DNA from 2 places in the Salinivibrio sp. EAGSL genome. Region 1 is predicted to be linked to the other one. Evidence: predicted binding sites of a transcription regulator. Region 1 holds the regulator's gene; the other holds the start of a gene.
What was found. Region 1 encodes CRP, which controls carbon source genes, mostly activating them, when cyclic AMP is high. Its sites were predicted from a motif close to TGTGANNNNNNTCACA; they were not measured.
Positions count from the first base shown of each region.

Region 2: a site for CRP is predicted at 1,914-1,929, ahead of HLG76_RS02595 (NupC/NupG family nucleoside CNT transporter). Genes of this name have one in related genera too.

Region 1 is NZ_JABWMG010000002.1:13,493-17,709, forward strand. Features, by position in the region: gene HLG76_RS01475 (hydrolase) at 1-874, shown strand, start outside; gene HLG76_RS01480 (YheU family protein) at 1,022-1,240, shown strand; gene HLG76_RS01485 (phosphoribulokinase) at 1,297-2,166, shown strand; gene crp (cAMP-activated global transcriptional regulator CRP) at 2,416-3,048, shown strand; gene HLG76_RS01495 (DUF1338 domain-containing protein) at 3,168-3,959, opposite strand; gene astD (succinylglutamate-semialdehyde dehydrogenase) at 3,970-4,217, opposite strand, start outside.
Region 2 is NZ_JABWMG010000003.1:26,844-31,060, reverse strand. Features, by position in the region: gene HLG76_RS02600 (BCCT family transporter) at 1-1,389, opposite strand, end outside; gene HLG76_RS02595 (NupC/NupG family nucleoside CNT transporter) at 2,000-3,223, shown strand; gene yjjG (pyrimidine 5'-nucleotidase) at 3,346-4,017, shown strand; gene HLG76_RS02585 (hypothetical protein) at 4,129-4,217, opposite strand, start outside.

The DNA of each region.
Region 1 (4,217 bases):
TTGGCAAGCGTTTGATCTGCCTGACGGTGACTTTGTCGATCTTGCATGGACGCATCATCCCGAGGTAGGACAGCCTATTATTGTCTTGTTTCATGGCCTAGCAGGAAGCTTTGATAGCCCTTATGCCAATGGATTATTGGCCGCTTTTAAACAGCAAGGCTGGTGCGGTGTGGTGATGCATTTTCGCGGTTGCAGTGGCCGTCTTAATCGCGCGCCGCGGACTTATCATTCCGGCGAAACGGAGGACGCTCGGGCATTTTTGACCTATTTACGCCAGACCTACCCGAACAATGAGATTGCCGCTGTGGGAGTCTCTTTGGGAGGAAACATGTTGGTGCGCTACCTGGCCGACTATCAGCATGATCCGATTGTCAGTTGTGGTTGTGCTATTTCTCCCCCGCTCGATTTAGCGGCGTGCTCGACCCGTATTCAACAAGGGTTTTCCCGTGTTTATCAAGCGTATTTGCTACGGTCGATGCGACAAACCTTATCGGAAAAACTTACCCGACACCAAAAAGTGGGTCGGTGGCATGCTGGGGAGCGGCCAAAGATTAAAACTCTGTTCGAGTTTGATCAAACGGTCACCGCACCGCTGCATGGCTTTGACGATGCTCAACACTACTATCAAAGCTGTAGTGGTTTATCTGTCCTTGACGCTATTACGGTCCCACTTGCGATTATCCATGCGAAAGACGATCCCTTTATGACCGACGCAGTGATCCCAACCTCGCCTCTGCCCGCGAATATTGACTATCAACTGAGCGAACATGGTGGGCATGTTGGTTTTGTTACCGGCAGTTGGCGCCAGCCACAGTTCTGGCTGGAGCAGTCGGTGCCTCACTGGTTAGCCTCACGCCTTTGCTCGTCCCGTTAAAAAAGGACGCCACGCAAAGCAAAAAAGACCGACGCACATTGATCTACTGCATTGTGTTGAATGATTGGGTAAAATGCGAGCTGATTCACAATATCAGCATCAAGCACCCTAACGTCTCAGCCATAAATCAACAAAAGGTGATGTAGTATGATGGTTCCTTGGCAATCGGTCCCTGAGGAAACACTGACTCGTTTAATCGAGCACTTTGTGTTACGGGAAGGAACCGATTATGGTGAGCAGGAAGTCAGCTTTGCACAAAAAGTGGCGGATGTTCGCCAACAACTGCAATCCGGCGACGCCGTGATTGTGTATTCTGAGTTGCACGAGACAGTGGATATTCGTCGTAAAGAAGCACTCAGATCTTAGCATCGCTGTACGCAATAAACAGCGATACACATTCAGACTGAATGACAGGGCGCGTCATGTCGGCTAAACATCCAATCATCGCGGTCACCGGCTCTTCAGGAGCAGGGACCACCACCACATCCGAAGCATTCCGTAAGATGTTCCAGATGATGAACATCAAAGCGGCGTGGCTAGAAGGGGACAGTTTCCATCGCTTTACGCGACCGGAAATGGACGTCGAGATCCGTAAAGCACGTGAGCAAGGACGGCACATTAGTTACTTTGGCCCCACCGCCAATGATTTTCCGCGATTAGAGCAGTTTTTCCGTGAGTACGGTGAACTCGGCACAGGCAAATATCGCCGCTACTTGCATACCTTTGACGAAGCGGTGCCCTACAATCAAATGCCAGGGACCTTCACACCATGGCAGGATTTACCCGACAATACCAACGTACTATTTTACGAAGGCTTGCACGGCGGTGTGGTTGATGGTGAGGTCAATGTCGCCCAACATGTCGACCTATTGATTGGTATGGTCCCGATCGTCAACCTTGAGTGGATTCAGAAGTTTGTCCGCGATACCCGCGATAGGGGCCACTCACGCGAAGCGGTCACCGACTCGATTGTGCGGTCGATGGACGATTATTTGCATTATATTACGCCGCAATTCTCACGCACTCACATTAACTTTCAACGGGTGCCGACGGTCGATACCTCCAACCCACTGAACGCCAAAGGCATTCCTTCGTTGGATGAGAGCTTTGTGGTGATCCGCTTTCGAGGGATGAAAAACGTCGACTTTCCTTATCTGCTGCAAATGATCACGGGGTCTTTTATGTCACGGCATAATACACTCGTCGTGCCAGGCGGTAAGATGGGCTTTGCGATGGAACTTATCATCCGTCCATTGATTCAGCAGCTAATCGAAAAAGGCAAGATTGGCTAGGGCGTAGCGCATCTATCGTGTATTACTTCTCAAGCCGTGATCTTAGCCACGTTTTTGCCAGTTTTTTAGGCGGTTGGCCTAGATCAAAATCAAGAAATTGCTAACAAAAAAAGATACACTCTTGTTAACATACAGTGAGCTTGTAGCCCGCGCCCAGACTTCGTATTCTGTGCATAGATCTGGTGGGTTACCCCTCAGACAAAGATAGGACGTTGTTGCCGGGCAACACATGCAGAGGAAATAAGTTATATGGTTCCAGGAAAACCTCAAACAGACCCTACACTCGAGTGGTTCCTTTCACATTGTCACATCCACAAGTATCCGTCTAAAAGCACGCTGATTCATGCAGGCGAAAAAGCGGAGACCTTGTATTACATCGTGAAAGGGTCTGTCGCCGTTCTAATCAAAGATGAAGAAGGCAAGGAAATGATCCTGTCTTATCTTAACCAAGGTGATTTCATCGGTGAGCTAGGCCTTTTCGAAGATGATCAGGAGCGTACCGCTTGGGTTCGGGCTAAGTCTCCTTGTGAAGTGGCAGAAATCTCATTCAAAAAGTTCCGCCAACTGATCCAGGTTAACCCCGATATATTGATGCGTTTGTCCTCACAAATGGCGCGCCGTTTGCAAGTGACCAGCCAAAAAGTGGGGGATCTTGCCTTCCTGGACGTCACGGGCCGTATTGCGCAAACCTTGTTGAATTTAGCGAAGCAACCCGATGCCATGACGCACCCTGATGGCATGCAAATTAAGATCACACGTCAAGAAATTGGCCAAATCGTTGGCTGCTCGCGTGAAACCGTGGGGCGTATTCTTAAAATGCTGGAAGAGCAAAACCTTATTTCAGCCCATGGTAAAACCATCGTGGTATACGGTACCCGCTAATCACAGCGCTCTCTGTATTCCCAACCGACGCCCTGGCGTCGGTTTTTCTTTTTAAAACAAAAAAAAAGGAAGAGCGAACTCTTCCTTAACCGTTTAGGCCTCGTTATATCCACTATTTGTTAGTGCGTGCTCTCAAAAATTTTATCCGCTGAAGCGGCAACAAACCCCTGGTACAACTCACCGTTGGGCAACACATAACGCTTAGCAAACTCATAAAACCCACCTGGAATGGTTTGCGTGCCATCAGAGAAAACAACAGGGACACGGTCAGCCATGGTGGAGGATTGCTCCAGATAAACGGATGCGTCCCCTTTTACTTCCCCACCCGCTTCGTTAATTGCAAAGCCATTGTCTCGCAGCTTTTGATTAACCGATTGGCAATGATCATGAGCCTTTAACTGATTGACACTCACTGTGAAATGATTCGCGCCATAACCGTGCGCGGCTACCCAGGACGCGTATTCACTCTCCTCAGCAAGCGCTTGATAGGTGGCGCTATCGATGTCCCAAAGCCGCCCCTGATGAAGAAAATCGCTCCCTGTTAGTGACGACGCATCGACTTGTGCCACCAGCTTATGAACAATGGCTTGCAGCGCAGGCGAGCATTGCTCGACCATCAATTCACTGATAAACACTTTCGGCATCAAAGGATCGGGGTGCTCGAAATGGCAGGCATTGAGCTTTTTCGCTTCAAAGGTATAGTCCCCTTTTTGCTGATAGCCTAGCGCCAGGAAGGGGCGCGCCAAGACCTCAAGCCCAACCTTGGGCAAACCAAATGTCCGCAAGGCAATATGATCATTGATTAAAGGCTGCCCTTCTTCGAGCAAGGCATGTACCTGATGTGCCGATGGGCAAAGACGGTTAATATAGTCTTGCCATAATTTATCGAATAACGCTTGGCCACTGTCCATATTGGTCTCCTTAATCTTGTTGAGTCGGAATACCGGGGGCGAACGTCTCAGGCAGTACCACCTGCTCCCCTTCCATTGATGCCATGGGATAAGCGCAATAATCGGCGGCATAGTAAGCGCTTGGACGTAAATTACCCGACGCACCTGGCCCGCCAAATGGCGCATCACCGCTTGCCCCTGTCAACTGACGATTACGATTCACAATCCCTGCGCGAATATGATCGAGGAAGTATTGCCATTCGCCCTCGTCTTCACTGA
Region 2 (4,217 bases), on a different contig from region 1:
AAAGAATACCATAACCAGGATAATCCCGATAAACGAGGTGATTGATGCCAACGGCAAGTCATCCAACATCGCAAACAGCTTGAGTGAAAGCTCCGCATCAGCAACAGCGGTATAGCCTTCATTAACGAACTGACCAATCGCCGTGCCACCAAAGGCGGTCATCCAAAGCACACAGGCCGCTGAAGGGATGATAAGCACACAGGTGATAAATTCACGCACAGTACGACCGCGTGAAACACGCGCAATAAACATACCCACAAATGGGGACCAAGAAATCCACCATGCCCAATAGAAGGAAGTCCAGCCTTGGGTAAAGTTCGCATCTTCACGGCCAAATGGCATAGACAGCGCAGGCAGATTTTGTAGATATGCCCCTAGGTTTCCAAAGAAGCCGGTTAAGATGGCAATCGTTGGACCCACGGCAATAACAAAGATTAGCAGCAACAGTGCCAAAATCATGTTGATTTCAGACAGGCGTTTGACCCCTTTGTCTACCCCTGCAACAACCGAAAGGATCGCCGCGCCCGTAATACCCATCACCAGCATGACTTCGGTGGTATTACCCAGGGGCGTGTCAAACAGATAGTGCAGACCGGCGGATGCTTGTGATGCCCCCAAGCCTAGCGAGGTGGCAAGACCAAACAAGGTCGCAATGATCGCGAGAATGTCAATCACGTGCCCTGTCCAACCCCAAACACGTTCACCGAACAGTGGGTAGAACACAGAACGCATGGTCAAAGGCAAGCCTTTGTTATACGCAAACAGTGCCAAGCCTAGAGCCAATACCGCGTAAATCGCCCATGGGTGTAAACCCCAGTGGAAAATAGTCGCAGACATACCTAAGCGACGAGCAGCTTCCGTATCCCCGGCTGCCGCCCCCAAAGGCGCCCAGTCAGTGCGAAGGCCGTCAGCACCGGTTGCCGTCCCACCTAACGCGGTTTGGAAGTGCGTCAATGGTTCAGACACGCCATAGAACATCAAGCCAATGCCCATACCGGCCGCAAAAAGCATCGCGAACCAGCCCGCATAGCCGTAATCCGGTTTGGCCTCTGTACCACCCAATCGGACTTTACCCAGTGGTGACACAACCAGCACTAGACAAGCAACAACAAAAATATTACCTGCAGAAAGGAAGAACCAGTCTAGATTTGAGGTTAGCCATCCACGCAAATCCCCAAAAACAGGACCGATTTGGTTTTGAAATGCCAAGGTGACAAAAATGAAGGCCAAAATCGACAGCCCGGAAATCATAAATACTCGGTTATGAATATCAAAACCAAACGGGCCGAGTTTCAGCGCTACGTTATCCTGACCGACCTGATAGTCAGTATCGATCGGGTTAACCTTCCCGTCTGGTGTCATCATATCTTCATGGCTTTTATCGCTCACGAGTTAACTCCTTAGTCCGTTTATTCGGAAGCCTGTGAGTGTTGGTAGCGAGCTCATTATTTATTGATGTTTAAGCCATCTTTAACATCAATAAAAGATCAGTCATCACCACACAGTCGGCTACATTAACACATCTCGAAAATTTTTTAATTAGGGGCCTAACCAAATGTTCATTTTGTGACCACCTACTAAGAAAAAATCAGCCCGAATCCCGCGTCCTTACTCGCTCAGCGAGTTATTTGAACTCTTTATTTCAGAACTATAAATAATCGTGTCGCTAAGGAAATAGCACTATCCTTGGCCTATTCGAATCATAGCCGGGTTTTATTCTAGATGCCCATGAAAAATAGACACAGTCACCATCAACACTTTTGATGCAACGCAATCTTCACTCACAATGCTGATAGGAAGAACCCGTCTCGACACCTTTTATAACCAAGATGTCACGCATCATTTACGAGCTACAACACACCTTTTATCAATATAGACACAAGTGCAATTAAATGAACACAAAGAGGACAAAAAGTGACTCTTGTCACATTATTAAAATCGCGTACAATACCGCCGCAATCGTTTTCCATCCTAAGTTTAACGTTTGCGGAGCAACATCATGCAGTTTGGCATTGGCCTTTTGGGGATTAGTGTCCTCTTCCTTATCGCGGTTGTCTTTTCGGAAAATCGCTCCGCGATTAATTGGCGCACAGTGGGAGGTGCGTTCCTAATACAAATCGTCTTTGCTGGCTTTATCATCTCTGTTCCGCTTGGTCAGCGTATTCTAGCTAACGCATCAGAAGCCGTGTCGGCGATTATTAGTTTTGGCGATATTGGCGCTGAATTTCTGTTTGGTGATCTGGCTAAGTTTAAACTTGGTTTTATTTTCGCTTTTAATGTACTTCCCACCATCGTTTTTTTCTCTGCACTGATCGCTGTGCTTTACCACATTGGGGTCATGACTTGGATCATTCGCCTCATTGGTGGCTTATTGCGCCGCGTACTTGGCACTTCTCGCACTGAGTCCATGTCTGCCACGGCCAATATCTTTGTTGGCTCCGTTGAAGCGCCGTTGGTTGTAAAACCTTTTCTTTCTACCATGACTCGCTCCGAGCTGTTTGCTGTTATGGTAGGCGGGCTCGCCTCAGTCGCCGGCGGCACCATGGTGGGTTACGCAGGCTTGGGGGTAGAGATGAAATACCTGATCGCGGCTGCGTTTATGTCGGCACCTGCTGGGTTAATGATGGCCAAAATAATGGTACCGCAGACCGAATCCCCCATGAATCATGCTCAACACCAAGCGCTCGAAGACGATCAAGATAAACCAGTGAATGTGATTGATGCTGGCACGCAAGGCGCCTTGAGTGGCTTACAAATTGCGATGGCCGTGGGGGCCAGCTTACTCGCCGTGATCAGTATGATTGCGCTGATTAATGGTGGGTTAGGGAAACTGGGGCCTATTTTAAACTTGCCGCAACTAAGCCTTGAGTGGCTATTCGGCTACCTATTTGCACCAGTGGCTTGGCTGATTGGCATTCCCTGGCAAGAGGCGATGACAGCAGGCACCTTGATTGGTAAGAAAATTGCTGTGAATGAATTTGTGGCGTTTGCGGATTTTATGAACCTAAAAGAAGCGCTCTCTCCCCATAGCCAAGCCATTGTTACGTTTGCGTTATGTGGCTTTGCCAACCTCACCTCAATAGCAATGTTAATGGGTGGCTTGGGCGGCATTGTCCCAGAGCGCCGCGGTGATATCGCCAAATTAGGCATGCGCGCCATTCTTGCCGCAACCTTAGCCAACCTCATGAGTGCCACCTTGGCAGGGCTATACCTCTCCCTTTAATAGCAACATTACTTTGTGTTTTCGTTATTTATCACCATGGACGGTGAGTCGCTTGTGGAGGCTCGCTAGCAAACCTCTGGGTCTGTTACACTCTTTCACTTTACATTAAGAGAGTTAAATCGATGCGATATCCTTGGGTGCTTTTTGATGCGGATGAAACCCTGTTTCACTTCGATGCGTTTGCGGGACTACAACGTATGTTTTCGCGCTACAATGTCAATTTTGACCATCACGCGTTTGCGGAATACTCAGAGCTAAACAAGCCTTTGTGGGTACAATATCAAGATGGTGAAATTGATGCTCATACGCTACAAACCGAGCGTTTTACGCGTTGGGGAGAGCGTCTTAACGTGGCGCCTGCAACATTGAACCAGGGTTTTTTAGATGCAATGGCTGAGATTTGCGAACCATTGCCAGGCGCGCGCGATCTTATTAGTGCGATCAAGCCACATGCACATATTGGTATCATTACTAACGGATTTACCGCTCTCCAAGATATCCGCCTGGAAAGAACCGGGTTGAAGTCTGCGATTTCAACCTTAGTGATATCCGAGCAAGTGGGCATCGCCAAGCCGGACCCTCGGATCTTTGAACATGCCTTTGAAAAAATGGGAAATCCCCCCAAGGACAAAATCTTAATGGTTGGCGATAATCCACATTCTGATGTGCTGGGTGGCATGCGTGCAGGGATTGATACATGCTGGCTTAATAGCGATAACACACCGTCACCAGCAGGCATTACGCCAACCCATCAAGTCGAGTCACTTTTTGATCTAAAAGCATGGTTGATCTGAAAACGTGGTTGTGGTTAACCGAAAGGCATAAAAAAAGAGAGCGTAATGCTCTCTTTTTTATGCTCAATGACTCGTGGACAAGATTTGTCCACGATGGCTCACGAACAATGCTTAGCTATGGTCGCCACGTACAAAGGCTGCTTTTTCAGCGTGCTGGCCTTGATCTGTGTTAGCGACATAGTTGACTGAACGGCTGTTCT